3 regions of the Sphingobium sp. FG125 genome follow, and region 2 is predicted to be linked to each of the others. Evidence: predicted binding sites of a transcription regulator. Region 2 holds the regulator's gene; each other region holds the start of a gene.
What was found. The regulator LexA, encoded in region 2, represses DNA repair genes until DNA is damaged. The targets are predictions, from matches to a motif close to GTTCCNCNCTTGTTCT.
Positions count from the first base shown of each region.

Region 1: the regulator LexA is predicted to act here: its motif matches at 5,967-5,982, upstream of ACODSR_RS05890 (putative DNA modification/repair radical SAM protein).
Region 3: the regulator LexA is predicted to act here: its motif matches at 7,794-7,809, upstream of ACODSR_RS16905 (S24 family peptidase).

Region 1 is NZ_JBMDKQ010000004.1:240,636-250,944, forward strand. Features, by position in the region: gene mgtE (magnesium transporter) at 1-879, shown strand, start outside; gene ACODSR_RS05870 (DUF1489 family protein) at 911-1,309, shown strand; gene ACODSR_RS05875 (UdgX family uracil-DNA binding protein) at 2,212-3,597, opposite strand; gene ACODSR_RS05880 (hemerythrin domain-containing protein) at 3,761-4,225, opposite strand; gene ACODSR_RS05885 (hypothetical protein) at 4,284-4,631, opposite strand; gene ACODSR_RS05890 (putative DNA modification/repair radical SAM protein) at 4,719-5,963, opposite strand; gene ACODSR_RS05895 (hydantoinase B/oxoprolinase family protein) at 6,068-9,655, shown strand; gene ACODSR_RS05900 (MlaD family protein) at 9,701-10,309, shown strand, end outside.
Region 2 is NZ_JBMDKQ010000010.1:142,204-152,512, forward strand. Features, by position in the region: gene ACODSR_RS11945 (tetratricopeptide repeat protein) at 1-317, opposite strand, end outside; RNA gene ssrA (transfer-messenger RNA) at 688-1,043, opposite strand; gene ACODSR_RS11955 (NRDE family protein) at 1,062-1,796, shown strand; gene ACODSR_RS11960 (hypothetical protein) at 1,953-2,189, opposite strand; gene ACODSR_RS11965 (anthranilate synthase component II) at 2,414-3,004, shown strand; gene trpD (anthranilate phosphoribosyltransferase) at 3,165-4,157, shown strand; gene trpC (indole-3-glycerol phosphate synthase TrpC) at 4,154-4,945, shown strand; gene moaC (cyclic pyranopterin monophosphate synthase MoaC) at 4,942-5,412, shown strand; gene ACODSR_RS11985 (molybdopterin molybdotransferase MoeA) at 5,409-6,593, shown strand; gene lexA (transcriptional repressor LexA) at 6,717-7,388, shown strand; gene ACODSR_RS11995 (ComEC/Rec2 family competence protein) at 7,379-9,514, opposite strand; gene gltX (glutamate--tRNA ligase) at 9,564-10,309, shown strand, end outside.
Region 3 is NZ_JBMDKQ010000020.1:35,965-46,273, forward strand. Features, by position in the region: gene dgcA (N-acetyl-D-Glu racemase DgcA) at 1-742, shown strand, start outside; gene ACODSR_RS16865 (mechanosensitive ion channel family protein) at 749-1,900, opposite strand; gene ACODSR_RS16870 (DNA topoisomerase IB) at 1,921-2,901, opposite strand; gene ACODSR_RS16875 (hypothetical protein) at 2,983-3,663, opposite strand; gene ACODSR_RS16880 (putative O-glycosylation ligase, exosortase A system-associated) at 3,660-5,027, opposite strand; gene ACODSR_RS16885 (hypothetical protein) at 5,020-5,142, opposite strand; gene ACODSR_RS16890 (TIGR04063 family PEP-CTERM/XrtA system glycosyltransferase) at 5,234-6,460, shown strand; gene ACODSR_RS16895 (hypothetical protein) at 6,520-7,383, shown strand; gene ACODSR_RS16900 (hypothetical protein) at 7,388-7,759, opposite strand; gene ACODSR_RS16905 (S24 family peptidase) at 8,057-8,725, shown strand; gene ACODSR_RS16910 (XdhC family protein) at 8,767-9,684, shown strand; gene ACODSR_RS16915 (YbdD/YjiX family protein) at 9,856-10,041, opposite strand; gene ACODSR_RS16920 (carbon starvation CstA family protein) at 10,038-10,309, opposite strand, start outside.

The DNA of each region.
Region 1 (10,309 bases), on a different contig from region 2:
ATCGACTATCTGCGCGACCATGGCGACCTGACCACCGATTTCTGGGAAATTTATGTCGTCGATGCCAAGCATCGGCCGATCGGCTATTGCCAGCTCAGCTGGATTCTCACCTGCCCGCGCGCTATCGCCATGGCCGACCTGATGAAGCGCGAACAGACGTTGATCCCGGTCGACATGGATCAGGAGGAAGTCGCGTTGCGCTTCCAGAAATATGCGCTCATCTCCGCCGCGGTGGTCGATGGCAGCGGGCGGCTGGTCGGCATGATTACGGTCGATGACGTCGTTCACATCATTTCGCAAGAAGCGGGCGAGGACATCCTCCGCCTGTCGGGCGCGGGTGAGGGCGACATTAACGAACCGATCCTGATGACGGTGCGCGCGCGCCTGACCTGGCTGGTCGTCAACCTTGGCACCGCCATGCTCGCCGCCTCGGTCGTCGGCCTGTTTGAAGGGACGATCGAACGGTTCGCCATGCTCGCCGCGTTGATGGGCATCGTGTCGGGCATGGGCGGCAATGCGGGGACGCAGACGCTGGCCGTGGTCGTGCGCGCGCTCGCCACCAATCAGCTCACCAGTTCCAACACCGCGCGGATGATCGGCCGCGAATTTCGCATCGCCGCCACCAATGGCGCGACGCTCGGCACGCTGATCGGCATTGGCTCCTATGTGATTTACGGGCGGATGGACCTGTCGCTGGTGTTCGGCGCGGCGATCCTGACCAATAATCTGGTCGCGGGACTGGCGGGCGTGCTGGTGCCGATCACGCTGGAACGCCATGATGTCGATCCGGCCGTGTCCTCCGCCGTATTCGTGACGATGATGACCGATTCGCTCGGCTTTTTCAGCTTCCTGGGGCTGGCCACCCTTTTCCTGCGTTGAACCCCGGCCACGCCGTCCCCAGATCGCCGCCATGCCGCTGCACATCACCAAGATCGCCTTCCAGAGCGAAAGCCCCGCGACGCTCAAAGCCTGGTTGGAAAGCCACGCCGATGAAGCGCGGCTGACCACCCGCTATCTGCCCAAGCGGGTCGAGGAAATGGCGGGCGGTTCGCTCTACTGGATCCACGGCCACCGCATCGTCGGCCGCAGCCCGATCCTTGGCTTCGCCGAAACCGGGCAGGGCCGCCACTGGATCCGCCTCGAACCCCGCCTCATCCCCGTCCATCCCATGCCAAAGCGCGCGCATCAGGGCTGGCGCTATCTGGCGCAAGAGGACGCGCCGCGCGATCTGGGCGAGGGCGAAGAGGATGCCACCGCTGCCATGCCCGCCGCGATGCTGGGGGAACTGGCGAAACTGGGGTTGGTGTAGAGGCGCGCGCTCCGCTTCCTTCTCCCCGCCGGGGAGAAGGATGTGAAGCCTTGCCGCACACAGTGCGGTTAGGCGCAGTTGGAAGAGGGGGATCGACCACTAACGACCAGAAATTGCCGTTCTTGTCGCTGAGCAGGATTGCGGATTGCAGACATATAAAGCATGCCAGATGTCAGACTTGCAGAAGGCTACGCTTCCAGATGCGCAACATCGCCACCAGCATCCTCTTTGGATTTGGGCTATTCGTCTGGGTTTGCATTGGGACGGCCCTGTTGCCGATTTGGCTTTCGATCCTATTATCACCCCTCCCGATAGTCCTCCTCATGGCAACCTACTTGATCAAAGCGTTGAGACTGGAAAGAGCAGCAAAAATCACCCGATCCGACGTTTCAAAGTCAAAATAGGCACGCACCGTTCGCGCAGATTTAGCCATCCGACCAGAAACGACCAGAATCAGACGTATCCTGCTAGTTGGAAGGTTCTTGTTTGCAGACATGAAATAGGCAGGTAAGCACCGCGCTATAACAGCTTACGCAATTAGCGATATTCTGGAGGAAGCGTTTGATACGTGCGGCTCAAGGGTTGGGATGTGCGCTAACGATAATACTGTTTGGCGCATTATTTGCCACATCCGCCAATCCTCGCGATCATGTCTGGGGACAGCTCATCGGAGCGTGGGGCATTGGTTTAGGCGTAGCTATCGCTCTGCCGTCATGGCCCATTGTCAAAGCAGCGAGATTAGGGCTTATCTTAGGGGCGGTGATTTTTCTTTTCTGGTGCAGCTCGCAGCAGCCTTAAACCGACGACAACACGGATAATCGCGACGACTGCGATTTAGTGTCAGCTTTTATCTGGGTGTCGGTGCGAAGCAGCCCGTCCGCTTCCCACCCCATGCAACCCTTTCACCCCAATCCCCTCACCCGCTCCCCCACCATGCGCAACTCCTCGACAAACCGCGCCCGCTCCTCCGCCGCTTTCGTCGCGTCGGGCAGCCGCAGCAAATAGCTCGGATGTACCGTGATCCAGGCTTCCGCGCCGTCCGCCAGCGGGATCGGCGCACCGCGCACCTTGCCGATCGCCACCGCCTTGCCCAGCAGGGCGCGCGCCGCCGTTGCGCCCAGCGCCACGATCACGCGCGGGCGGACCAGCGCCAGTTCCTGTTCCAGCCACCATCGGCACGCCTGCACCTCGCCCGCCTGTGGGGTCTGGTGGATGCGGCGTTTGCCGCGCGGTTCATATTTGAAATGTTTGACCGCGTTGGTGACATAGGCGCGCGCGCGATCCACCTCGGCTTCGGCCAGCGCCGCGTCGAACAATTGCCCCGCCGGACCGACAAAGGGCCGCCCGGCCAGATCCTCCTGATCGCCTGGCTGCTCGCCGATGAACAGCAGGGGGGCGTCGACCTGCCCTTCCCCAAACACCGTCTGCGTCGCGGGGCCGTGGAGCGGGCAGCGGGTGCAGCCGCGCGCTTCCTCGCGTAGCGCGGTCCAGGCGGCCATCGCGTTGCCGGGCCGTTTCGTAGGCGTAGGGGCGGTGGCGATCATCGCCGCCTCGCGCGCCTGCGCGCCTGCAACCAGCGCGGGGATCAGCGCCGCTTCGGGCAGATTGCGCCAATATTTCCTGGGCATTTCGGACAGCATCGCCCCGACTTTCAGCCGTGCGGGATTGAAGATGGCGGCATAATAGCCCTTCCACACATCCTCCACCGGGTCATCCCCCGGCGCGTCGCCCCGCCCCTCGGTCAACGTCTCGCCATCCCAGTGGATGCTGGCCTCCGGCGTCAGGATCGACCAGCGCATTGTCGCAAAGCGCCGCACGAAAAAGCCGGCATTGGCCCGCACGATATGCTGCTCCGGCTCGAACCAGGCGATAAAGCGCGTGCCATCCGGATCCTCCAGCGCGCGGAAGCGGATGAAGGCGCGCATCTTGTGGATGTCGCGCCGCACCGCCTTGGCCAGCCCTTCGATCCGGCGCAGCAGCGGATCAGCCTTGTCCTCCATCGTGCCGGGCCGGTCGCGCAGCCGCACCAGCAGCGCGTAAAGCAGGGCAAAACGCTGCGGATCGCGATGCAGGATCGCTCTTCGGGCCAGATCAACAAAGGCGCGCGGCACTGCGAACGCGGCCTGCGCCGCCAAGGGTGGCGGCGTATCGCTGGCAAACAGGTCGCCGCCGTCATCGCCCACCTGCCAGACGATATCGGCAGGATCGACCCCGGCCAGCGCAAAGCCACGCGCCGCTGCCCGCCAGCCGTCAAAATCATCCGGGGCGGCCAGCGACGCGCGATACATAGGTGTTTATACCAACATGCAATGATTGTGACTCATCTCCCCTCCCCGGCGGGGAGGGGGAGCGAGGCGAAGCTGAGCGTCTGCGCTGGCGGCAGCACACCCCCACCCGACATCCTCCTCAAGGGGGAGGAGAATTATGGATCAAGATTATCATATGTTGGGCTTAGCTGTCGGCCTCGGCGCGGGCCAGTTCGGCGGGCTTGCGCTTGGCGAAGGTGGCGGCGAGTTTCTTTTCCTCATCCGCCGTCAATTCCTTCGCGGCGGCGGGGAACATCTCTTCCTCTTCCTCGTCGATATGGTGGAGGTAGCGTTCCTTCATCTTCGCGAATTTCTTGCGCCACGCTTCGCCGTCGAATTTCAACTCGGCCAGCTCTTCCAGATAATCGTCGATTTCCTTATGCTCGGATACGCTATGCTGCGCATCTTCGCGCAGGTCGGGGCGCGCCAACATGGTGGCGTAGAGCGTTTCTTCCTCCGCCGCGGCGTGGGCGGTCACTTCAACCTTGAACTGGTCGAACAATTTTTCCAGCCGATCGGCATCATCCTTCGCGTCCGCCATTTTGGCGAACAGCTGGCGATGCGCGTCATGATCCTGTTTCAGACGGTCGAAAATCGTGGCGTTGGCCATGGCAATATCTCCTCCAGATGCTGGGAGGAGAACGACGGAATCTGCAATTAGGTCCGTGTCAGCCGAACAGGAAGCGGAAGATGATGGCGACCGGTATCCACAGCATCGCGCCGACCAAGCTGGCAACCCACAACTGGAGCAGGTCGCGACGGAAGCGCAGCGCCAGCCCGCTGTGCGAAAGGTCGCTGCGTTCCAGCATCTGCCAGCGCCGCTCCAGCCCGCGCGCCGCCACGGCAAAGCCGCCGATTGCGACGATGATGCCCAGATGCAGCACCAACGATCCACCCATCTTGGCGACGATGAAGATCTGCAACAGGCAGAAGGTGACAAGCGCGGCCGCCAGATGCGTGCTGATGCGCTTTGCGTAGCCGACGCGGCGGCTGCCGATGGCATGACTGTCGAACATTGCCGCCAAGACCCTGACCCCCTTGGATGACCTAGCCCCAAGAGTTTCACGAACCACCCGCGCGATCAACCGCAAAATGCGTCTTTTTCATGAAAAAAGGTCGAGTTGCGCGGGGGCAGGGACCATCTGGCGACGCAGGTCGGCCTGGTCGGCCAGTTGCAGCGGTCGCCAGTCGCTGGCAATCAGGAATGGGCGCAGCTTCTTGATCGACGTCGTCAGCCGCGCCACATCATCCAGCCGCAAGCGGCGATGGCGGCGACTGGCCAATATGCGGTTGACTGCCTTCACCCCCAGTCCCGGCACGCGCAGCAGCATCTCGCGCGGGGCGCGGTTTACATCGACCGGAAAAATCCCGCGATGCCGCAGCGCCCAGGCCAGCTTGGGGTCGATGTCGAGCGGCAGGCATCCCGTCAGCGGATCGGTCGCGCTCGCCACTTCGTCGGCCGCATAGCCGTAAAAGCGCATCATCCAGTCCGACTGGTAGAGCCGATGTTCGCGCAGCAATGGCGGACGCTTGAGCGGCAGCACGGCGCTCGGCGAAGGGATCGGCGAAAAAGCGCTATAATAGACCCGCCGCAACCGGTGCCGGTCATAGAGGCTGCTGGCGCGCGTGATGATCGCGCTGTCGCTGGCATCGTCCGCGCCCACGATCATCTGGGTCGATTGGCCGGCGGGGGCAAAGCGCGGCGCATGGCGATATTTGCGCCGCGCCTCACCCATATCCTCCATCGCGCTCCGCATCCCCGCCATCGCGCCCTCGATCCGCCCGCCATTCTTTTCCGGGGCCAGCCGTTCCAGCCCCGCCTGTGTCGGCAATTCGACATTGATCGACAGACGGTCGGCAAACAGCCCCGCCTGATGCGACAGTTCGGGGTCGGCGTCGGGAATGGTCTTGAGGTGGATATAGCCGCGAAAATCATGCTCTTCACGCAGGCAGCGCGCCACCGCCACCATCTGCTCCATCGTATAGTCGGACGAAGCGATGATGCCCGACGAGAGGAACAGTCCCTCGATATAATTGCGGCGGTAGAAGCTGAGCGTCAGATCGACGACCTCGTGCACCGTGAAGCGCGCGCGCCGCACATCGCTCGACCGGCGGTTGATGCAATAATGGCAGTCGAAAATGCAGCTGTTGGTCAGCAATATCTTGAGCAGCGATATGCAGCGCCCGTCCGGCGCATAGGCATGGCAAATCCCCATCCCCTCGGTCGATCCGATCCCCTTGCCCCCGCGCGAATCGCGTTTGTTGGTGCCGGACGAGGCGCAGGACGCATCATATTTGGCCGCATCGGCCAGGATTTCGAGCTTTTGACGGGTGGAAAGGGCGACCATATTGTTCCTGATATGTTCTAAATCCCGCCCTGTCCACAATCTTGATCAATAGAGGGGCCGGGCGCGCACTTGCCATTGCGCGCCCGGCCCGCCATCACCCGCGCATGGACTGGCAATTCTGGATCGATCGCGGCGGCACCTTTACCGATGTGGTCGCGCGCGACCCGGATGGGCGACTGCACACCGCCAAATTACTGTCGAGCGACCCGGAACGCTATGTTGATGCCGCGGTGGAGGCGGTACGGCGGCTGACCGGGGCGGGGGAGGGCGTTATCCCGCCCTGTTCGTTGCGGATCGGCACGACCATCGCGACCAATGCCCTGCTGGAGCGCAAGGGCGAGCCGACCCTGCTTGCGATCACGCGCGGCTTCCGCGACGCGCTGCGCATCGGCTATCAGGACCGGCCGGACCTGTTCGCCCGGCATATCATTCTGCCCGACCCGCTCTATGCCCAAGTAGCGGAAATGGACGAGCGGGTGATGGCCGACGGAACGGTGCTCACGCCACTGGACCAGGAGGCGGCCCGCGCCGCACTGCAATCGGCCTATGACAGCGGCTTGCGCGCGATCGCTATCGTGCTGATGCACGGCTATCGTTATCCGGCGCATGAACAGGCGATCGCCGCGATCGCCGCCGATATCGGTTTCACCCAGATTTCGACCAGCCATGATGTCGCGCCGCTGATCAAGCTGATCGGGCGTGGCGACACGACTTTGGCCGACGCCTATCTCTCCCCGGTGCTGCGCGCCTATGTCGATGGCCTGCGCGAAGCGCTGGGCGATCAGGCCGACATGCTGTTCATGCAGTCGAGCGGCGGCCTGATCGACGGCAGCCTGTTCCGGGGCAAGGATGCGATACTGTCCGGCCCGGCGGGCGGCATTGTCGGCCTGGCCCGCACCGCAGAACAGGCCGGTTTCCGCGAAGTGATCGGCTTCGACATGGGCGGCACTTCGACCGATGTGTCGCATTATGCGGGGAGCTATGAGCGCGACAATGAGGCACGGGTGGCGGGAGTCCGCCTGCGCGCGCCGATGATGCGCATCCACACCATTGCTGCGGGCGGCGGCTCCATCTGTAGCTTCGTCGATGGCCGTTTCCGCGTTGGCCCGGAATCGGCGGGCGCAGTGCCGGGACCGGCCTGCTACCGGCGCGGCGGGCCGCTCACCATCACCGACTGCAACCTGCTGCTCGGCAAGATCCAGCCCGATCATTTCCCCAGCCTGTTCGGCCCGCATGGCGACCAGCCGCTCGATCCCGCCGCGGCGCAAACCCGCATCGCCGCCATCTGCGCGCAGGTGCAGGCGGAAACCGGCCGCATCCTGACCCCGCGCGACGCCGCGCAGGGCTTCATCGCCGTCGCCGTCGCCAGCATGGCCAACGCGATCAAGCGCATATCGGTCGCGCGCGGCCATGACGTGACGCGCTATACGCTGGCCAGCTTTGGCGGGGCAGGGGGGCAACATGCCTGCCTGGTCGCTGATGCGCTCGGCATGGACCGGGTAATGATCCATCCTTTAGGTGGGGTATTATCCGCCTATGGCATGGGCCTGGCTGATCGCCGCGCAGTGCGGGAGCGGACGCTGGCGCTGCCCCTCGACGCGCAGAATATGGCGCAACTCGATCAGGCGCTGGCGGCCCTTGCTGCCGACGCGCGCGCCGATTTGCCGCAGGCCGACCGGATCGAAACCCTGCTGCGGCTGCGCTATGACGGCACCGACAGCCTGTTCGACGTGCCGCTGGCAGACATCGACGCCATGCGCGCCGATTTCCTGACCCAGCATAGCGCCCGCTTCGGTTTTGTCGGACAGGGCCGCATCCTCATCGACATGGCGCGGGTCGAGGCGATTGCCGACACCAGCGAAGCGATGAGCGCCATCGTCACCATCGCCGCGCAACCTGCGCCACCGCTGGCTCATATCGACTATGCAGGCGAAACCGCCCCGGTCCACGACCGGGCGGGTCTGGCCGCCGCCAGCGTCATCGACGGCCCGGCGCTGATCATCGACCCGGTCTCCACCACCGCCGTGGAACCGGGCTGGCGCGCCCGGATCGACGCGATCGGCAATCTGATCCTCACCCGCCACACCCCCCGTCCAGCGCCGCAGACGGGGGACGCCAGCGCCGTCGATCCCGTCCGGCTCGAAGTCATGGGTGGCCTCTTCATGGCAATTGCCGAGGAAATGGGGGCCGCGCTCCAGAACAGCGCCTCCTCGGTCAATATCCGCGAACGGCTCGATTTTTCCTGCGCGCTGTTCGATGCGACGGGCAATCTTGTCGCCAATGCTCCGCATATGCCGGTCCATCTGGGCAGCATGGGCGACAGCATCCGCACGATCATGGCGCGGCGCGGCACCGGAGCAGACGGGCAGCCGATTGACGGGCGCGGGATGCAGTCGGGTGACGTCTACGTCCTCAACGCCCCCTATGATGGCGGCACCCATCTGCCCGACGTCACCGTCGTCATGCCGGTGTTTGTCCATAAAGACGCCGCGCCTGCCTATTATGTCGCGGCGCGCGGCCATCATGCCGATATTGGCGGCATCACCCCCGGCTCGATGCCGCCGGGCAGCATGAGCGTCGAGGAAGAAGGCGTCATCCTCGACAATATGCTGCTGGTCGATCGCGGCACGTTCCGCGAAGCCGATATCCGCGCGCTGCTGGCGTCGGGACGATGGCCTGCACGCAATATCGACCAGAATGTCGCCGACCTCACTGCCCAGATCGCCGCCTGCGCGCGCGGCAGTCAGGAACTGTTACGGATAAGCAACGATTATGGCCCGGCCACCGTCGCCGCCTATATGGCCCATGTCGAGGATCAGGCCGAAGCTGCCGTCCGCCGCCTCATCACCCGCCTGTCCGACGGCCAATTCACCTATGCGATGGATAATGGTGCGATTGTTCAGGTCGCTGTCCGGGTTGATCACGCGACCTGTTCCGCCACCGTCGATTTCACCGGATCGTCGGCCCAGCTTCCCGGCAATTTCAACGCCCCCGTCTCGGTCGTCCGCGCCGCCGTCCTTTACGTCATACGCACCCTGATCGACGAGGCGGTGCCGATGAACGACGGCTGTTTGAAGCCGATCACCATCATCGTTCCTAAAGGCTCGATGCTCCGTCCCCGCCACCCTGCCGCCGTGGTCGCGGGCAATGTCGAAACCAGCCAGGTCGTCACCGACGCGCTGTTCGGCGCTTTGGGCGTGATGGCCGGGGCGCAGGGGACGATGAACAATCTGACCTTTGGCAATGCCCGCCACCAATATTATGAGACGATCGCGGGCGGCTCCGGCGCTGGCCCGGACTTCGACGGCGCGCCGGTGGTGCAGACCCACATGACCAACAGCCGCCTGACCGATCCCGAAATCCTCGAAACCCGTTTCCCGGTACTGCTGGAAGAATTTGCGATCCGCCCCGGCTCCGGCGGGCCGGGCTTTCACAAGGGCGGCGACGGTGCGCTGCGCCGCATCCGTTTTCTGGAGGATATGACCGCCGGCATCCTCTCCAACCGCCGCATCGTCCCGCCCTTCGGCGTGGCTGGCGGCGCGCCGGGCAGCCCCGGCCGCAACGCGATCGAACGGGCTGACGGCAACGTCGAACCGCTTGGCCCCACCGCCACCGCCCATATGCAGGCAGGCGATATTTTCATTATCGAAACCCCCGGTGGCGGCGGCTTCGGCGTGTCTGATCCCGCTTGACAAGACACCCCTGCGGGTCTGTTGTGACCGGCAGGGGAGGGGCCGATGACGCCGGACGCGACAACGCAGATCAGATGGGGCGTCGGGGCCGCGATCCTCGCCGTGGCGCTGGTCGCGATACTGGCGCTGGTCCCCGATCCCTTCTTCCGCCAGCGGATCATCGCCACTACGCTCGACGATGTCGAAGGCGTTTCGCCGGGCGTTCAGGTCTATTTTCGCGGCGCGCCCATCGGCCAGGTCCGCTCGGTCGAGCTGGACGGGGCCAGCCGCACCTTCGCGGTCCATATGGGCGTGGCAAAGGACTGGCGGCCATCGCCCTGCGCCTTCGCCACCGTCGCCGCCGCCAATCCGCTGACCGCCCCGCGCATCGAACTGGTCGCGCTGGAAACCGCCACCGCCCAATGCGCTACCGCCCGCCGCGCTTATGGCTGCGACAGCATCGCTGGTCCAGCGACGTCCGACGCCATTGCTGGATGCCGCCGCCCCGCCGACCTGTTCGAGACCGCCTCGGTCGCGATTGGCGAAGCCGCCGCCGTCGCCCGCACTGCCAACGCCATGGCGCAACGGCTGGCGACCATGTTGCAGGGCGACGGATCGGGCAGTGCAGTCGACATGGCGCAGGTCGCCCGCAACGCCACCGAAACCCTCGCCGCC
Region 2 (10,309 bases):
TCACTGCCATCGGCCAGTACCAGGGTCATTTCCGGGGAGAAGCGCGCGGACTTATAGGCCGAGTGCGCGTCAGCCACACGGCCCATGCCCGCATAGGCGTTGCCCAGGTTGATCAGGCGCGCGGGATCATTGGCGCTGTCGGGCCACACGGCCTTCAGCCGCTTGGCGGCCTTTTCAAACTGGCCCGCCGTCAGGTCGCGCGCAGCCAGACCGCCATCGGGAACGCCGACAACGATCACATCCTCCGACGCGCCCTGCGCCATGGCGGGGGTGACGCAAGCCAGAGCAAAACCGGCGATAAGGGCGACCTTCAGCATCATATTTTCTCCAGCAAAACCTTTTAACTATAGCGATGATTATTTCACTATGATGACAGTAGCGCAATAGCGGTTCGGTGGCTGAAAAAGGATTTTGTTTTCTGTAAAAACAGATGCTTATGATTTTTTCTTCATAATGTCATAAAAGTGTAATTGAATTGGATGCCGGAGTCGATAGCGATTCGCGCAGCTGGGGTTTGTTTTGAAATGCGCCTTGGTGCATCAGCACCGGCAATCGTCAGGCGCTCTTCCACGCATGTCGAGACAGACTCGCCGCGCCAGGCGATCGATCCAGCGACGCCAGCGATACAGGATAGCAAAAATGATGAAGGTCCGGGAGGTTCTGTTGCCCGGCCCTCCCGGAGGCCGCTGAATTCCCTTCTGTTGCCCGGTGGGTTCAACCGCGCTATTTTAGAGTGAGGTCAGGCCGTTAGGCCCTCATTCACGCTGCAATGGCGAGTGCTTCGTTATCGTTGGCACTTATGAGTTTTGCACAGTTTAACGGCTTACACGGGCCGGGTAAAAATATCGCCTTTGAACACACGTCGATCCTAGTTCGGCCCCGTCAGACATCCCGTCCGGCATGTCTGCCAACCGGGATATGTGGTGGAACCGCCGGGTACTGCCCCCGGGTCCGCTGCGTCTATTATACGACACACTTTATCACCATAGCCGGGCGAACCCGGCCCGACCCATATGGGCGTAAAGTTGCGCCTTTTCAAGCCGCCGCATAAGGGAAAGCCCATGTGTATCGTGACAATGGCATGGGCGGCCCATCCGCGCTGGCATCTGGTGATGGCGGGCAATCGCGACGAACATCATGTTCGCCCCTCCGCTGCGCTGGCGCAATGGGATGACCGGCCCGGCATCATCGCCGGGCGCGACCTGCAATCGGGCGGCACATGGGCAGGCGTGTCCGATACCGGCCGCATGGCCGTGGTCACCAACCAGCGCGGCTATGGCCTGGCCCAACCCGACCGCGCCTCGCGCGGCGCGCTGGTCACCGATGTGCTGATGGGCGACGGACCTTATGCCGCGCCGACGCTGGCGGCGCTCGACGATTTCAACCCGTTCAGCCTGATCGTGGTGGATGGGCACCGCGCCCGGCTGCTGACCAACCGCCACCAGCCTGATGCGATCGACCTGCCCCCCGGCATTATCGGCCTGTCCAACGGCCCGTTCGATACGCCATGGCCCAAGACGCAACAGCTGAACGCGATGCTGGCCGACTGGCTGGCGACGGGGCAGGATGATCCGGCGCTGCTGTTCACAGCGCTACGCACCGAAACCCTGCCCGACGACACAGCGCCGGACGCCGAGCCATCCCCCATCTTCATCCGCGATGCCGTCTACGGCACGCGATGCAGCACGATCATAACGATCGACTACGCAGGACAGGGGATCATCGCCGAACGCCGCTATGACGCCGACGGACAGTGGAGCGGCGAAAGCAGGATAGCGTTCGCCTGGCCATTGTAAGCCACCATATCAAACCAATCCGTTCGCCCTGAGCCTGTCGAAGCCTGTCCTGAGCGCCTGCCTTGGCAGGCAGTCGAAGGGGGCCGCACTTCTCGAGAAGAAGAAGGGCAAGGCTTCGACAAGCTCAGCCCGAACGTAGGGTGTGAGGTGGCCGCTTTAGCGCAGGACAGAGCGCGGCTGACGCGCCAGATGGAGCGAGGATCGCACGACCGGCGACTCGATCAGCTTGGTTTTCATCAGGTCGCGCATCCGGTCGGCCCCATCGGGGTTCAGCATCACCACGCGGGTGCCGCCCGACGTCAGCGCTTCGATGGTCGATACCGCCAGCGCGTGCTTGGTGCAGAGCGCCTGCACATCGGCCAGCGGCGCATTGATGTTGATCGCGCGGCTCATGCGGCGTTGCTCACGCCAGCGATGACGGAAAGACGGATAATATGGTTCAAGAGAAAGCGCCTTGCTGGCAAGCGGGAGCGCTGGGCGTCTCTCGGTCACGCGAATGCTTGCGGGCAGGGTTCGCGTCGATGGACCGGCCCTAGCAGAGGCATGTGTCTCCGTCGCGACATTTATGGCGCAGCCCGCTTCCCCTTGCCGCCCTGCCTCTCTATAGCCCTGATCCCATGATCCTCGTCATCGACAATTATGACAGCTTCACCTGGAACCTGGTCCATTATCTGATGGAGCTGGGCGCACGGGTGGAGGTCGTCCGCAACGACGCCATTTCAGCGGGCCAGGCGCTGTCCAGCGGGGCGAAGGCCTTTCTGCTCTCGCCCGGTCCCTGCACCCCCAATGAAGCAGGCGTCAGCCTCGATCTCGTCGCCGCCTGCGCCGATGCGGGCGCACCCTTGCTGGGCGTGTGCCTCGGCCATCAGGCGATCGGCCAGCATTTCGGCGGCAAGGTCGTGCGCGGCGGCCTGATGCATGGCAAGACATCGCCCGTCACCCATGACGGCACCGGCCTGTTCGCCGGGTTGCCTTCCCCCTTCACCGCGACCCGCTATCACTCGCTGATCGTAGAGGATATTCCGGGCAGCCTGGTCGTCAACGCGACCAGCGAGGACGGATCGGTCATGGGCTTCCGCCACGCGACCCTGCCGATCCATTCGGTCCAGTTCCACCCCGAAAGCATCGCCACTGAGCATGGCCATGACATGCTGGCCAATTTCATGAAGATTGCGGGCATGAAGGTGAAGGCGCGCGAGGCGGCCTGATCGCTCTGTCCTATCGCATCGCGCCCGGCTAGGATGCGTTGCCGACTTTGCAAAAGTTACGGCGATAGGAAATCTTATGTCTCATTTACCGGGAAAAGTGCGAAGTTAAGCGCCAGCGCCCCCTCGACTCACCGCCCCGCTGGCGATTAAGGCAGGCGCGATGAGCAGCCTGCCCGATCCTTCCCACCCCCTCGACGCGCAGGCCGCCGCCCGCGCCTTCGACCTGTTGTTCGACGCCGACCTGCCCGAAGCCGAGATCGCGACCTTCCTCGTCACCATGGCCCGGCGCGGCGAGACAGCGATCGAGATCGCCGCCGCGGCCCGTGCGATGCGGGCGCGGATGATCCCGGTCACCGCCCCCGCAGGCGCGATCGACGTCTGCGGCACCGGCGGCGACGGGCATCACACCCTCAACGTCTCGACCGCCGTGTCGCTGGTCGTTGCAGCCGCAGGCGTCCCCGTCGCCAAACATGGCAACCGCGCCGCATCGTCCAAGGCAGGCGCTGCCGACACGCTCGAAGCGCTGGGCCTCAATCTCGACCGCGCAGCCGCTAGCGCAGAGACGACGCTGGCGGAGATCGGTATCTGTTTCCTCTTCGCGCAAAATTACCACCCCGCGCTCAAACGCCTCGGCCCGATCCGCAAGGCGATCGGCGAACGCACCATCTTCAACCTGATGGGTCCACTCGCCAACCCCGCAGGCGTGCGCCGCCAACTCGTCGGCATCGCCCGCCCCGCCTATGTCCCCATCTATGCACAGGCGCTCGCTGAACTGGGCGTCGATCGCGCGATGATCGTGTCGGGCGACGAAGGGCTGGACGAACTATCGCTGGCGGGCGGCAACGACATCGCCGAAGTCGCGGGCCATGGCATCGTCGCAATGCGCCGCCTGTCCGCTGCCGATCTGGGTCTCTCCACCTATCCCGTCGATGCGATCCGCGGCGGCGACGCGGCCCATAATGCCGCCGCCCTGCGCGCGCTGTTGCAAGGCGAACCGGGTGCCTATCGCGACGCCGTGCTGCTCAATGCCGCCGCTGCCCTTGTCGTGGCGGATGCGGTTGCCGATCTTCGGGAAGGCGTAGAGGAAGCGGCCGAGACCATCGACCGTGGCCTTGCCAACGCCCTGCTCAATTGCTGGATTGCCTATCAATGACCAACAAGCTGATCGAAATTTGCGATTTCAAGCGGGAGGATGTCGCCCGGCGCAAGGCCGCGACATCGCTATCGTCGCTCCACGCCCGCGCCAGCGAACAGACACCCCCGCGCGGCTTTCGCAAGGCGTTGGACGACGCCGCCCTCTCCGGCTTCGGCCTGATCGCGGAGATCAAGAAGGCCAGCCCGTCCAAAGGGCTGATCCGCGCCGATTTCGATCCGCCCGCCCATGCACAGGCCTACGCCGCCGGTGGCGCGGCCTGCCTGTCGGTGCTGACCGACGAGCCTTATTTTCAGGGCCATGACGATTATCTGATGGCCGCCCGCTCCGCCTGCGCGATTCCCGTGCTGCGCAAGGATTTCATTGTCGATCCCTGGCAGATCCTCGAAAGCCGCTCGCTCGGTGCCGACGCCATCCTGATCATCGTTGCCGCACTGGACGACGGACAGATGGCGGAGATTGAGGATGCCGCGCTTGGCCTCGGCATGGATGCGCTGATCGAAGTGCATGACGAGGCGGAAATGGAGCGCGCGCTCAAGCTGCGGTCGCGCCTGATCGGCGTCAACAATCGCGACCTGCGCGATTTCTCGGTCGATTTCGCCCGCACCTATGAACTGGTGGGCAAAGCGCCTGCGGGCTACACCTTCGTCGCCGAAAGCGGCCTCACCAGCCATGCCGACCTGACCGCCATGGCCGATCATGGCGTGCGCTGCTTCCTGGTCGGGGAAACGCTGATGCGGCAGGCCGATGTCGAGGCAGCGACGCTCAACCTGCTGACTGGCGCGTGACGGGTCTCACCCATCTCGACGCGGACGGCGCGGCCCGCATGGTCGATGTGTCGGCCAAGGCCGTAACCGCGCGCGAAGCAATTGCCAGTGGCCGGATCGACATGATCGCACAGGCCGCCGAAGCGATCGCGCAGGGGCTGGTCAAGAAAGGCGACGTGCTGGCGGTCGCGCGGGTCGCGGGCATCATGGCCGCCAAGCGCACCGCCGACCTGATCCCGCTCTGCCACCCGATCGCATTGAGCGCCGTCAATATCGACTTTGATCTGGACGAGGGCGGCGTCACCGTCACCGCCACCGCCCGCACCGCTGGCCAGACCGGAGTGGAGATGGAGGCGTTGACCGCTGCGTCGGTCGCGTTGCTCACCATCTACGACATGGCCAAGGCGATCGACAAGGGCATGATCATCGGCAATGTCCGCCTGATCGCCAAGAGCGGCGGCAAGTCGGGCGACTGGCGCGCGGCATGAGCCTGCTGCCTGTCGCCGAAGCACAGGCGCGCCTGTTCGCGCTCGCGTCGCAATTACCCGCAGAAGAAGCGCCCATCGCCGCCTGCACCGGGCGCTGGCTGGCAAGCGATGTGCTGGCGCTGCGCAACCAGCCCTGGGCCGATCTGTCGGCGATGGATGGCTATGCCGTGCGCGCCGCGGAGTGGCCTGGACCATGGCGGGTCACCGGCGAAAGCGCGGCGGGCGGCTGTATCCCTGCCCCGCTGCCCCCCGGAGAGGCCAGTCGCATCTTCACCGGCGCGCCGCTCCCCGCCGGGGCCGACACGATCCTGATCCAGGAAAATGCCACCCGCGATGGCGATCGACTGACGGCGAGTGACGATCCTTTGCCGGTAGGCCGCAACGTCCGCCCGGCCGCATCGGACTTTGCCACGAACGACCTGTTGCTGGCGGCAGGAATTGCCCTAACTCCCGCCCGCATCGCGCTGGCCGTGCTGGGCGGACATGGGGCGTTGCCCGTGGGGCGTCGTCCCAAGGTCGCACTGATCTCAACCGGCAACGAACTCGTGCCGCCCGGCGCGCCGACCCCGGCGGGTAGCCTGCCATCGTCCAACGCAGCAATGCTGGCGGCGATGCTGGCTGCCCTGCCCTGCGACGTCATTGATCTGGGCATCGTCCCCGACGATCTCGACGCCATGACGGCGGCGCTGACACGGGCGGCATCGGCGGACATCATCGTCTCCACCGGCGGAGCATCGGTCGGCGATCACGACATGGTCCGCCCGGCCTTCTTACAGGCTGGCGGCGCGCTCGATTTCTGGAAGATCAAGATGCGACCGGGCAAACCGCTCATGGCCGGAACCTTGGGAGACGCCGTATTTCTGGGCCTGCCCGGCAATCCGGTATCGGCCTTCGTCACGGCGACCCTGTTCCTGTTGCCGCTGGTCCGCCATCGCGCCGGATCGACGACCCCGTTGCCGCGCATGACGCAGGCGCTCCTTGCCGCGCCGCTGCCCGCCACCGGCGATCGCGACGATTATCTGCGCGCTTATCGGGGAGAGTCTGGCATCGTCTCGGTCACGTCGCAGGACAGCGCCGCCACCGCCGCCATGGCAATGGCCGACTGCCTGATTCTGCGGCCCGCCAGCTCACCTTCTGCGGCCACGGGCGACACCGTCACCATCCTGCCACTGATGGACTGAAGCTTCAGTAATGCTGCCGTTCACGCGGTGGATTGGCGACAAGAACGACCGCGCGTTGCTCGCTTGACTCGCCTCCTTCCGTTTCCTATGTGTTCCTTATACGTTCCATGGAGGACCGCAGGCATGTTGACCCTCAAGCAGCAGGAATTGCTGAGTTTCATCCAGACCCGGCTGGAGGAAGGCGGTGTGTCCCCTTCTTTCGAGGAGATGAAGGATGCGCTCGACCTGCGATCCAAGTCCGGCATCCACCGGCTGATCAACGCGCTGGAGGAACGCGGCTTCATCCGCCGTCTGCCCAACCGCGCCCGTGCGCTGGAGGTGCTGAAGCTCCCCGACGCCATGCACCGCGCGCCTGCACCGGTCGCCCCGGCCACACCGCAACTGGCCCCCAGCCTGCCGGTCGCTGCCAATGACGTGATTGAAATCCCGTTGCATGGCCGCATTGCCGCCGGTGTCCCGATCGAGGCGATGGAGGGGCAGAATATGCTGTCCGTCCCCGCCGCCTTGCTGGGGGCTGGCGACCATTATGCGCTGGAAGTGTCGGGCGATTCGATGATGGAAGCGGGCATCCTCGACGGCGATTTTGCTTTGATCCAACGCACCGACACCGCCCGCGAAGGTCAGATCGTCGTCGCCCTGATCGATGACGCAGAAGCCACGCTCAAATATTTCCGACGCGAAGGGCAGCGCGTCAGGCTCGATCCCGCCAACAGCGCCTATGAACCCCAACTCTATGATTCGCGGCAGGTGCGGATTCAGGGCAAGCTGGCAGGACTGTTGCGTCGCTATAATTGAGGTGGACGAGGGCGGCGGCGCGGCGCGACGATCCAGGGATGGGCATCGCCCGCGGCCCGCACCGTGCTGATGCGCGCATCGTCCAGGTCGATGACAATGCCCCCGGTTCGCGCCAGAAGCCGTCGGTCGATTTTCAGCCAGCGAGGGCGGCACCAATAGGGAAGCCCGCGATCGGCAATGACAATATCGGCGGCGGCACATTCCTTGCTGAACAAAGTGCGTTCGATCAGCATGTCGCTGCGAGTGGCCAACACATGCCAGCGCCGCCCGCCCGCCTGCATCCCGACGGCACATAAATCCTTCGAACAGCGCGCCTGCGGCAGGTCCGCCATCGCGTCAAGCGGACCGTCATAGCCCGCACTCTCCGCCAGCGTGTCGCGCACATAATCGCCCGCGCCCGCGCGCAACAACGCCATCCCGCCCCCAGCCGTCCGCACCGCCACATGGCGGCCATCGCCAGTCACCAAAATGTCGGGCGGTGACAGCAACAACACGCCGACCACGCCCATCGCCACCGGCCCAAGCCCCAGCCAGCGCCACCCGCTGCGCCACAACAGGCACCAGAGTAGCCCGCCGATCATCAGCGCGAACAGCCAGGATGGCACCGCCGGAGTCAACATCGTCGCCATCGGGCTGGCCGCCACGCCATGGGCGATCCACAGCAACAAATTCAGCGCCTGCGCCGTCATCCACCAGAAAGGCGCGCCCAGACCCAGCAGATCGAACAACAACGCCAGCGCCTCCAGCGGCATGACGACAAAGGTGGTGAGCGGGATCGCAACCAGATTGGCAAACGCGCCCAGCATCCCGGCTTTGTGAAAATGGAACAGCGCGATCGGCATCAGCACCAGTTCGACGGCAATGCCGGTCATCAGCGTCGCACCCAGCACCCGCCCCGCCTTGCGCGCCCTATTCTCGTCCCGCGCACTGGCAAAGGCGCGAAAACGCGGATTCTCGGCCAGCGCAACCAGCGCGGTGACAGCGGCAAAGCTCATCTGGAAACTCGGCCCCGTCACCGCTTCGGGCCAAAAGGCCAGCACGATCAGCGCGCCCACCGCCACCAGCCGCAGCGTGATCGCGTCGCGCCCCAGCGCCAGTCCGCCCAGTACCAGCAGCGCGGCGATGCAGGAGCGCAGCGTCGGCACCTCCGCTCCGGTCAGCAGCGTATAGCCGATCCCCGCCAGCGCGCCGCCCGCAGCCGCGATCAGCATCAGCGGCCAGTCCAGCGCCGCCCGCTGGCTAAGCGCCATCACCCGCATCAGCAGGAAAATAACCGCCCCGATCAGCGCAGTCACATGCAGCCCGCTGATGGAGAGCAGATGCGCCAGCCCACTGCGCCGCATCGCCTCCGCGTCCGCCTCTGCAATTGCGCCTTGGTCCCCGGTCGCCAGCGCTACGGCAATGCCCTGCGCCGGACCATCGACCTGCTGCCTTATGTGCGCGAATAATCGCAACCGCAGGGGTGGCGGGCCGATTGAAGGCCGCACAACCGCAATCGGTTTCAACGCCTTGCCGGTAGCACCAATCCCCTGAAAATAGGCGCGGGCGGCAAAATCATAGCCCCCCGGCACGCTCGGTGGCGCGGGCGGCATCAAACGGGCACGAAAGCGGATCACCGCCCCTTCGCCCAGACCCGGCGGCACGTCCGATTCGGCTATGTTGACCCGGATCATGTCCGGCAGGCCGGGGGCAGCCACCGGGCGCAGCATCGCCCGCACCATCTGTTGCGCCGGGACCGGTCGAACCGCCGTCACTTCCCCCGTTACCTGCGTGAAAACGGGGCGCGCCAGCGGCGGTTGCCCCAACAGCACCGCCTTCCCCCAGATCAGCGCGCAACCGATACAGGCCAGCATCCCGCCCGCCACGATCATCCGCCGCAACCGCGCGCCATCGGGGAGCAGCAGCCCCATACAGGCCAGCGCCAGCGCGCCGCAGCAAAAGGCCAGCCAGCCCATCCGGTGCAGCAACAGGAACCAGGCGGTGATGCCGATCCCCAGCCCGATCGGCACCCATAAGGGCAGCTGTTCACGCTCGGTCTCCAGCCAGCTTTCCACCCTGAAAAACGCCCCGCGCGTCCAAGCGCCAGCCCCCCACCAAAGGGAGGTTTGTCGTGGCTCAAAAGCCATGCTAGGGGGCGACGCATTCATGGGACAAGCAGGAAGAATGTCAGCGAATATGACGGCAAGTGCAACGGGAATGAACAAGCCGGTAGTGACCCGTTTCGCGCCTTCGCCGACCGGGTTCCTGCATATTGGCGGCGCCCGCACGGCCTTGTTCAACTGGCTGTTCGCCCGTCACCACGGTGGCAAATTTCTGCTGCGGATCGAGGATACCGACCGCGCCCGTTCTACCGAAGAAGCAGTTGCCGCCATTTTCGACGGGCTGGAGTGGCTGGGCCTGGGCGGCGACGAACCGGCCGTGTTCCAGTTTGCCCGCACCCCGCGCCATGCCGAGGTCGCCAACGCGATGCTGGCGGGTGGTCATGCCTATAAATGCTATGCGACGCCGGAAGAACTGGCGGAATTGCGCGAACAACAGCGCGCCGCCAAGCAACCGATGCGCTATGATGGTCGCTGGCGCGACCGTTCGCCCGCAGACGCGCCCGAAGGCGCACCCTTCGTCATCCGCCTGAAAGCCCCGCGCGAGGGCGAAACGGTGATCGAGGATGCGGTCCAGGGCCGCGTCGTGGTGCAAAATGCCGAACTGGACGACATGATCCTGCTGCGGTCGGACGGCACGCCCACCTATATGCTGGCTGTCGTGGTTGACGATAACGACATGGGCGTCACCCATGTCATCCGCGGCGACGATCATCTCAACAACGCCTTCCGCCAGCTATGCATCATCCGCGCCATGGGCTGGGAGGAGCCGGTCTATGCCCATATCCCGCTGATCCACGGATCGGACGGCGCGAAACTGTC
Region 3 (10,309 bases), on a different contig from region 2:
GCCGCGCGGCGCGGCGCGCAATGCGCTCGACTGCGCACTCTGGGATCTGGAGGCGAAGCGGGCAGGCGTACCGGTGTGGCAGCTCGCTGGCCTCAACGCACCCACCCCGCTACCCACCGCCTTTACCATCAGTCTGGGCGATCCCGCCACCATGGAGGCTGCCGCCCGCACGGCGGCGGGGCGCGGCTTTGCCCTGCTCAAATGCAAGCTGACTGGCGAGGGCGACCGCGCGCGCATCGCTGCCGTGCGGGCTGGCGCGCCAAACGCGCGGCTGATCGTCGATGCCAATGAAAGCTGGCATGATCTGGATATAGCCGCAGAGGCGCAGGCGCTGGCCGACCTTGGCGTCGAGATGATCGAACAGCCGGTGATCCATGGTCGGGAAGCGGCGCTGGCCGGGGTCCGTGCACCGCTGCCGCTCTGCGCCGACGAAAGCTGCCACACCAGCGCGGACCTTGATCGGCTGGGCGATTTCGACGCCGTGAATATCAAGCTCGACAAGGCCGGCGGCCTCACCGAGGCGCTGGCGCTGCGCCAAGCGGCGCGAGACCGGGGGTTCCGCGTCATGGTCGGTTGTATGCTCGGCACGTCGCTTGGCATCGCGCCCGCCGCGCTGGTGGCGCAGGGGGCGGACTGGACCGACCTTGACGGTGCGCTGTTGCTGGCGCGGGATCGCGACGGCGGGCTGGCGCTGGAGGACGGCTTGCTTCAGCCCGGCAGCCTGTGGGGCATGGGTGAATAGGCCGAGTCAGACCCGGCGCACGGGCTGAATTTCCGCATAGGGCATGATCATCTGTCCGTCCGGGGCGGCCGTGAAGGTCGTCTGGGTCGGATAGGCAAATTCAATCCCGGCCTCGTTAAACCGCCGCAATACGGCAAGCCCGACCTTGTGCCGCACCTGATAAATCGAATCCCAGTCTGGTAGATACACGTCGAACTCGACTTCAAAATCCAGACTGGACGCTCCGAAATTGACAAAGCCGGATCGGATGAACACGCCGTCATGCGCTTCGACAGTCTCACGCAATATAGCGGGGATCTGGTCGGCAAGCTGTGGCGGTGTTTGATAAATGACGCCGACGGCAAATTTGATGCGGCGGTGATCCAGCGTCAAGTAGCTGGTAATTTCCTTCTGCAACAAATTGGCGTTGGACATCACTTTCTTTTCGCCAGTGACGGCGCGTAATCGTGTTGATTTGAGGCCAATTTTTTCCACCGTCGCGGTCGTGGTGTCATAGGTGATCGTCTCGCCGCGCCGGAACGGCTTGTCGAAGATGATCGAAAGCGCGGCGAACAGGTCGGAAAATATCCCTTGGGCGGCCAGGCCAATGGCGATGCCGCCAATGCCGAGACCCGCAACCAAGCCGGTGACGTTGACGCCCAGATTGTCCAGCACAACGATAGTGGCGATCGCGAACAGGGCAAAGGTCACCAGCACGCGAATCAGGCCCATGGCGTTGGCCAGCGTCTCACCCTGGCCATCCTCCGCCAGCGTCTTTCGCTCGATCAGCCCCAAGATGATCTCCCGCGCCCAGATCGCGCCCTGCAACACGGCGGCGATGGTGAAGAGGAAGGCGATCGTCTTGAACAGTACCGCAGGCGGATCGGCGTAACCCGCGACCAGCTTGGCCGCGACCATTACCATGAAGAAATGCGATGTCCGCGCCACCGCCCGACCCAGCACATTGGCATAGCCCAGCGGGTCGCCACGGGTGCCACGCCACCTTTTCCCGAACGAGCGCAGCGCCGCCAGGACGAGGTAGATCAGAACGCCCGCGCCAATGGCGACGATGATCTGGACATAGTGAACAGCGAACCAATCGCTGGTCGATCGCCACATTTCGACGAAATCGGGGGCGCGCACCGGTGCGGCGGCGGCAGGTTCAGTTTTATTGGCCATGCTGGTCCCGTTAGTCTGTATCAGGCTAAAGTGTCGAGAAATGCGATGAGTCCGCGTTCCTCGCGGGACAGATAGCGTGTCTGACGCGGCAGGCGAAGCCCCGCGCGCCATGCGTCCTGCCCATCCTTGCACAGGTCGAGCAGGGCAGGGTGGATATAGCTTTTGCGGCTGATCGCGGGCGTGTTGCCCAGCGCAGCCGCCACCGGCTCCAGCAAGGCCTTCATTGACACCGGCCCGGCCGCCAATGTGGCAACCGCGACGGTCGATGCGCCCCAAGTGCGGAAATGCTTGGCGGTAAAGGGACCGCCCATGGCCTGCGCGATATAGGCGTTGACGTCGCTCGACGTGATCGGCCGCGCCTCGCCATCCTCGTCCAGATATTGGAACAGATGCTGACCCGGCAAATCCTGCACCTGCCGCACGAAGCGCAGCAGCCTTTTGTCGGTCAGCGTCACCTGATGCTGCTTGCCCGACTTGGCGCGATAGCGCAGCGTCAGCGCCTTGCCGGTCAGGTCGATATGGCGGCGGCGCAGGGTCGTCGCGCCGAAACTCTTGTTGGTCGTGGCATAATGTTCGTTGCCGACCCGCAAATGGCCGACGTCCAGCAGCCGCACGACAGCCGCGATCGTCCGTTCCTTGCGCAACCCGCGCCGTGAAAGGTCCGCCTCCAGTTGCGCGCGCAATTTGGGCAGGGCGCGACCGAAACCGGCACAGCCTTCATATTTCTGTGCCTCCCGGTCAGCACGAAATTCCGGGTGATAGCGATATTGCTTGCGGCCCCGCTCGTCATGCCCCGTCGCCAATATATGGCCATGGGGCATCGGGCAGAACCAGCAATCGCGATAGGCGGGCGGCAGGGCGATGGCGTTCAGCCGCCCAATCTCGTCCCGGTCGGCGATGCGTCCGCCATCGGGCTGGTAATAGCCCCAGCCGCTCTTGAGCGCGCGTCGCGAAATGCCGGGGATGCTGTCATCTACATGGATAAGGGGTTGGCTGGCCATATTGTCCTTCTCATGGCCAAAAACCCACCTTTCATCGCTTCGTTCCGCACTTCAGCAAGGCCGTGGCAGAAGTCGGAACCGTCACGGCCTGACCTGTGTGCCACCGCCCGCCCGCCACGGGACGGGGCGGCGGCGCAGCATCGAGACATGCGCCAGCGCGAGCGTTGCGCAGACGATGGCGGCAGGGAAGGCGACGGGCAGGGCGACAGGCCAAAGCACCGGTGCTATCGCCGCAGCTACCAGCCCGGCCAGCGCCAGCCCCAGCGCATGGGCCTCGCCATCGGGACCGCGCAACCAGAACAGGCAGGCGCTCATCCCGGTCATGAAACCGATCATGTAGCGGATCGTCTCGCCGACAGCGCTCAACCCGATCAGGATCAGCAATACCAGCACCGCGCCGACCACGCGCCGGGACAGTCGCGCCAGCACATGGGTGCAGACCGGATAGACCAGTAACTCGCACAGCGACGCGGCGATCAGGATCGCCTGCGCCCGCGCGCCATTGCCCGCGATCAGCGCGACGGTCGCCGCCGCGCCCCAGGGGATCAGTCGCAACGGCGCCATGCGGATATGGCTGATCCAGCTGCGCCAGCCATCGCGCATGTCCCAACGCCGGTCGGCCAGCCGCAACTGGAACGCGCCGATGATGAATAAGGCCTCCACGCCCCATGGCAGCAGCCCCGGCGCGATCAGTGGCGACGCCAGCAGCAGCCCCAGCAACAGGCCATGGACCAGCCCCAGCGCGCGCAGCTCGCCGCTCATGCCAGCGCCCCGCGCGACCGGTTCATCGCGGCGTTCAGGTCGAGCCGCGCCGCGGCCTTCCGCCTACGGCTCAGATAAGTGTCCAAACCGATCTGGAGCGCCAGCATCATGAAGATGAAGGGCTGATAGGCGATGCCCACGAACAGTGATCCGATCATATAGATGATATGCCCCTGTTGCAGCGCCAGCGCGAAGGGCGCGATCCACGCCTCATCCGGTCCCGCTCGTTTGCGATACAGGCGGCGGATCATTTCGGTACGGATGAAGCAGATGCCATGGATCAGCGCCCAGAGCAGAAAGCCGAAATAGCCCTGCTCACCCAGCATCTCGAAATAGGCGCTGTGATAGGCCCGGCCCTTGTCGGTCACCAGCCGCCGCTCGACCCGCTTGGCGTCGCCATCGCCCACTTCGCTCTGCGCGAAATAGGTAAAGCTGTTCTGGAGATAATTGTCGAAGCCGCCACCGCCCGGATGGGTTTTCACATAATCGAGCGTCCACATCCACACCGCCACGCGGGTGGAGGCGCTCTCGTCGCCCTGATGATTTTCGATCGTCTGCATCCGCTGGGTGAAGCTGGCAGGCAGGAAGGGGATGGAAACCAGCGCCGTCAGCAACATCAGCGGCCCATAGACGAAACGCCGGGGCGAGCGCACCAGCATCAGCCCGGCCAGAATAACGATGCAGACAAGGCCCGTGCGCGCTTCAGTGCCGATCGGCATCAACAGGCAGGCCAGGCACAGGCAGTAGCAAAACGCCTTCACCCGCCAGTCGTCCGGCGAAAAGATGGTGCCATGTCTGGACAGCCACAGGATCAGCGGGATCAGCGAAATCGCGACGCAGCTGATGATAGACCCTTCATATAGGCCGCTATTATTGTCGACCATCAGGTTCAGCACGCCATAGCCGCCGCCCGACAGCGCCGTTTTCATGCCGCCATTGATGATGATCGTGCTGGCGCACAGGATCATGAAAACCGTCATCGCCTCGATTCGCAGGCGCGTGCGGAGCGTGAGCGGCAGGAAGATGCCCGCGATGATCGCCTTCCACACCCAGTTCCATTTGGTCAGCGCCTCGGCGGGGAAATCGGCGGTCGCGGTGGTATAGCCGCACCAGATCAGCAGAATCAGCAGCAGCACCTGCCGCGCGGAAAAGCGGCAATCCTTCTTGTCGTCAATGACCAGCCACGCGCCCACCATCGCCGCAAAAGCGATGGCGGAAATCGGGATCGAATTGAGCAGGAAATAGGACAGACGCTGGGGCGATACGATGTCGATATAGGCATAGACCGCGACCAGCAGGAATGGCCGCCTAAGCCCCATCAGGAAGAATATGCCCAGAAAGGCGAGGAAGAACAGATCACGCATCGCGCGCGCTTTCCTCGACTGGCGGATCACGATCCAGATCGGCGCGCGGCAACAGCCGCCACGCGGCGAGCAGGATCACGCCATGGCTGATCAGCAGGGACAGGGTGTCGATCATTGCGTCTTGGTGGTTCCACTGGCTACCCGACCCTCCCTAACGCGACACAGTTGACGGGCCGTTAAACCTTTTGTGGTTAAGTCCATGGGCTATGACCCATATTCTTCATGTGCTGGACCACAGCCTGCCACTGCACAGCGGCTACACCTTCCGCACCCGCGCCATCCTGCGTGCGCAGCTGGCCAGGGGCTGGGACGTGCGCGGCATAACCGGGCATCGCCACAGCGCTTCGGGACCGCTGGAGGAGGTGATCGATGGCCTCCATTTCCACCGTACCCCCGGCGCGCCCGCCACCGGCAATCCGGTGCTGCGCGAATGGCGCGACATTGCCGCCCATGCCGACGCGATCGAGGCGCTGGTGCAGCAATGGCGGCCCGACATCATCCACGCCCATTCGCCGGTGCTGAACGCCATCGCCGCGCAGCGCGTCGCCAAGCGTCATGGCATCCCTTTAGTCTATGAAATCCGCGCCTTCTGGGAAGATGCGGCGGTCGGCAATGGCACCGGGACGGAGGGCAGCCCGCGTTACTGGCTGACCCGCCAGCTCGAAACCCATGCCGTGCGCAATGCCGATGCGGTCGCGGTCATCTGCGAAGGGCTGCGCAGCGATCTTGCCACGCGCGGCATCGACCCGGCCAAGATCATCGTGTCGCCCAATGGCGTTGATATGGACCAGTTCGGCACACCCGTGCCGCGTGACCCCGCGCTGACGGCACAACTCGGCCTTGAAGGGGCGGACGTCGTCGGCTTCATCGGCAGCTTCTATGATTATGAAGGGCTGGACGATCTGATCGCCGCGATGCCGCGACTTGTCCGCGCCCGGCCCAAAGCCAAGTTGCTGCTGGTGGGTGGCGGCCCGCGCGAACAGGCGCTGCGCGATCAGGCGCTTGCCTCCCCCTTTGCCGACCATATCGTCTTTGTCGGGCGCGTCCCGCACGATCAGGTCGAACATTATTATGCCCAGATCGACATATTGGCCTATCCGCGCAAGGCGATGCGGCTGACCGATCTCGTCACGCCCCTAAAGCCGCTCGAAGCCATGGCGCAGGGGCAATTGGTCGCCGCGTCCAGCGTGGGCGGCCACCGCGAACTGATCGAGGATGGTGTTACGGGCACGTTGTTCCCGCCAGACGATCCGGCAGGCATGGCCGCCGCGCTGGCAGGCCTGTTTGCCGATCGTAGCATCTGGGACGAACGGCGTGCGCTCGCCCGCGTCTTTGTCGAGCGCGAGCGTAACTGGTCGTCAAACATTTTGCGTTACGAACCTGTTTACCAGCGGCTGCTGGCGCGTCCTACCGGCACGCGCGCGGCGGCCTGAGCGAGGTTTGAAGAAGCAAAGTGGCCATGAAGGCAGCACAGACAAGGGGGATCGCCATCATGGCGCTGGGCGGCATGACCGCGGCGCTGTTGGTGCTGTGGATTCCGGTCGGGCTGATCGAAATGGTCGTGGCGTCAAGTGGCCTGTCGGAAAGTTTGCCCGCCGCCGCACCGCCGCTGGGGTTGAAAGCCCGACTGCTGCTGGCGGGCTTTGCCGCATTGATGGCGGTGGGACTGATGGGGATGATGCGCCGGCAGGACCGGCCAGCTGAACAAGAAGGACGCAGGTTGCGCGTCCAGGGAGCAAGAAAAATGGGTTTCGCCTTTTCCAAACTGACCGCGCTGGCGCGGGGACGTGTTGCCCCTGTCGATGACGCCATTCCGTCGCTGCGCCGCGCCGATGCGCACCCCGATGCGCCCGCCCGCGCGCCCATCTTTGCCAGCCGCGACTTCAACGGTATCGACATTTTTGCCCGCCCCGACGCGATCCGCAGGCCGCTGGTGATGCATCCCGAACCGGAGCAGGACGCCATCGTCCCGTCCGTCGGTCTGGTCATGCCCAGCGCGCCCTTGCCGATTGCCGAGGAAGAATTGCCCCTGCCGACCTTCCAGCGGCTCGCCGCGCCGCTGGTCGAACCAGACGTGGCGGACGAAGCGCCGCAAGACGCAGCGCCCGTCACGCCCCCGCTCCTTGATCCCATCCCGACCCAGGGTCTGTCGATCACTGAACTGACCCAGCGGCTGGAACGTGGCCTCGCCCTGCGCAGCCGCGCCCCGGCGGCGGAAACAGGCGCCGTGCGGGTCATCGCCGACATGCCGGTCACACCCGCCGTGCCGGTGCGCGACATGGTGGCGCAGGACGCCGACGATGCCCTGCGCGCTGCGCTTGGTGCATTGCGCAGCATGGCTGGCCGGGGGCGCTAACCCCTTACCAGTCCTCGATCGTCAGCGCGGACAACTCCAGCCGGATTTCATTCTCCTCCTCCCGCGTGTCGTCGATCGTGATGTCGGCGACGAAATGGCCAGGCAACTGCCATTCCGCGCTCTCTATGCCTTCGACAAAATCGCAGAGTCGCGTCGCGACCGTCGCGCCCGACAGGCGCAGCGCGATGACATGACGACGGCCCTCGAACAGGGCGCTGGCCCAGGGGCGGCTCACCGCGCGCTCGATCGTCGTCGGTGCGCCAGCGCGCTTGAGCAGTTGCCCCAGCAGACGCGGCAACGGGTCGCGCTGGGTTTTTCCTATCGGTTTGTTTCGGACCAGATTCTCAGGCCGAAATCCATGATGCACGCTTGTCATTGGCTGATGCTCCTGCGATATGTGTTCATGAAATGTTCTATTCGTCTCCTCACGCGGTCCCCCGGCTCGCGCCCTTGGCGCAGGTCGAAAACCAGCCGTGGATCGCGCGTGCTGGCGCGACCGAAGGTGGTTGGCGGCATGTCATATTGGCGAAGGAATCGTTCGATCGCATGCAACAGCATCGGCTTCTTTCTCCCCTGTTGGCCCGACTCGCCCGCTGCAAGCCGATAGGTATATTCCTATCTCTGAGCCAATTTCCTACTTGTCTAGGAAAATTCCTATCATTATGGACTGGATATGGATGAATCGCAGAACGCCCGGATCGCGCTGGATCGGCTGATTGCCGAACGGGGAGAAAATTATGCCGATCTGTCCCGCCTGATCGGTCGCAACCCCGCCTATATCCAGCAGTTCATCAAACGCGGCACCCCGCGCAAACTGGATGAGGCGGACCGGCATGTGCTGGCTCGCTATTTCGGCGTGGCCGAACAGATGCTGGGGGGCGGCGCTGCGCCGGTGGCCATCCCCGCCCGCACGCGGGGGATGCCTGCCGTGGTGGCGGTGCCGCGCCTGGCGCTGGGCGCGTCGGCGGGCGTTGGCACGCTGGACGATGATGAGCGCGCCGCCGGCGTGATGGCTTTTGACGCCCATTGGCTCCGCCACCTGGGGGTAAGGCCGCAGCGCGTGTCGATCATCCGGGTCGATGGCGAATCGATGGCCCCGACGCTCAGCGATGGCGACGACATCATGGTCGATCATGACGATGACGCCACCCGGTTGCGCGACGGCGTCTATGTGTTGCGGCTCGACGGAGTCTTGATGGTCAAGCGGATCGCGATGGGCCCATTGCGCGGGCGCTTCAGCGTCGTCAGCGACAATCTCCATTATCCCGACTGGACCGATATCGACCCGGCGCTGGTGGATATTGTCGGGCGGGTCGTCTGGACCGGCAGGCGTCTGGTGTAGCGCGTCAGCCGTGCCTATCTGTGCGCCAAAGGAGTCCCGATTTGAACGATAATGGCGCGGTGATCCGCAAGGCAGTCGAATGGCGGGGTGCAAGGCTGGCGCTGGCGACGGTGGTATCGACCTGGGGGTCCGCCCCACGCCCGCGCGGCAGTCATATGATCGTGCATCAGGACGGCCGCTTTGAAGGCAGTATTTCGGGCGGTTGCGTTGAAAGCGACGTGCTGCACCGCGCTGCCGAAGTCATTGCCGGGCGCGCCGCCCATGTCGCGACCTATGGTGTCGCCGATGGCGATGCGTGGGAAGTCGGCCTGCCCTGCGGCGGGGAGATTGCCGTCCTGGTCCAACCCGTGGGGGATGGTGGCTTTGCCCCCGACCTGTTCGACCGGATCGAGGCCGCCAGCGCGCGGGGTCGGGCGCTGACGCTGGCGACCGACCTTGCCAGCGGGATCACCCGCGAACAGGCGGGCGAGGGCGATTTCCTCAACCGCTATGATCCGCCACGCCGCCTGCTCATCGTCGGCGCGGTCCAGATCGCCCAGTCGCTCGTCCCGCTGGCACAGGCCATTGGCGTGACCCCGGTGGTGATCGACCCGCGCGGGCGGTTCCTGACGGCGGAACGCTTCCCCGGCGTTGAACTGGATGATCGCTGGCCTGACGAAGCCATCGCCGCGCGTTTCCCCGGCGAATCGACTGCGGTGGTGACGCTCAGTCACGACATCAAGATTGACGATCCGGCGCTGGAGGCGGCACTGCGCGCGCCGACCGGCTATGTCGCTGCGCTCGGATCACGCAAGAGCCACGCCGCGCGGCTGGAGCGGTTGGCGGGGCAGGGCTTCGGCGCGGATGATCTGGCCCGAATCGACGGCCCGGCAGGGCTGGACATCGGCGCGATCGGCGCGGCGGAAATCGCGCTGTCGATCACCGCGGGGATGGTCGCGGGCTTCAACGCCCGGCGCTGAAACAAACTGCCCCCTGCCGCAAGGGATGGGGCAGGGGGCATATCCCTCAAGCTGTCGGGCACAAAGGACGCTGCCGCCTAGCAGGATGATCGCACGGATCAATCCTGTTTTGCACTTGGCCTGTAACTTTCTGTCCCAGATTGATATTTTACAGTGGTAATATTACGCGGATCAGCAGCATTTGCCGCCATTTTTGCCGCCATAGCGCGCTTCCTGCCGATCGCGAAAAAACTGTGTCCGGTCCATCGCGGGCTGGTCGGGATGATGGGTCAGCATATGGCGCAGATAGGCGTCATAGTCGGGCATCCCGACCATCAGCCGCGCGGTCTGCCGCAGCATGGTCAGAAATCCGCTCATTCCGCCGGCACCAGTTGCGCCGGAATTTCGCGCGCTGTCGGCGCTGCGATTCGCCGCGCGGCAATGCAGGTGCGGATGGTAAAGACCAGCAGCGCCAGCACGACCGACAGGAACAGCGCGACCAGCGCCGCATCGACCCGGTCATTGAAGATGATGCGCTCCATTTGCGCCATCGATTTGGCCGGGGCCAGCACCTCGCCCGCGTCTGCCGCTGCGCTGAATTTAGCGGCATGGGCCAGGAAACCGACCTTGGCATCGGCGGAGAACA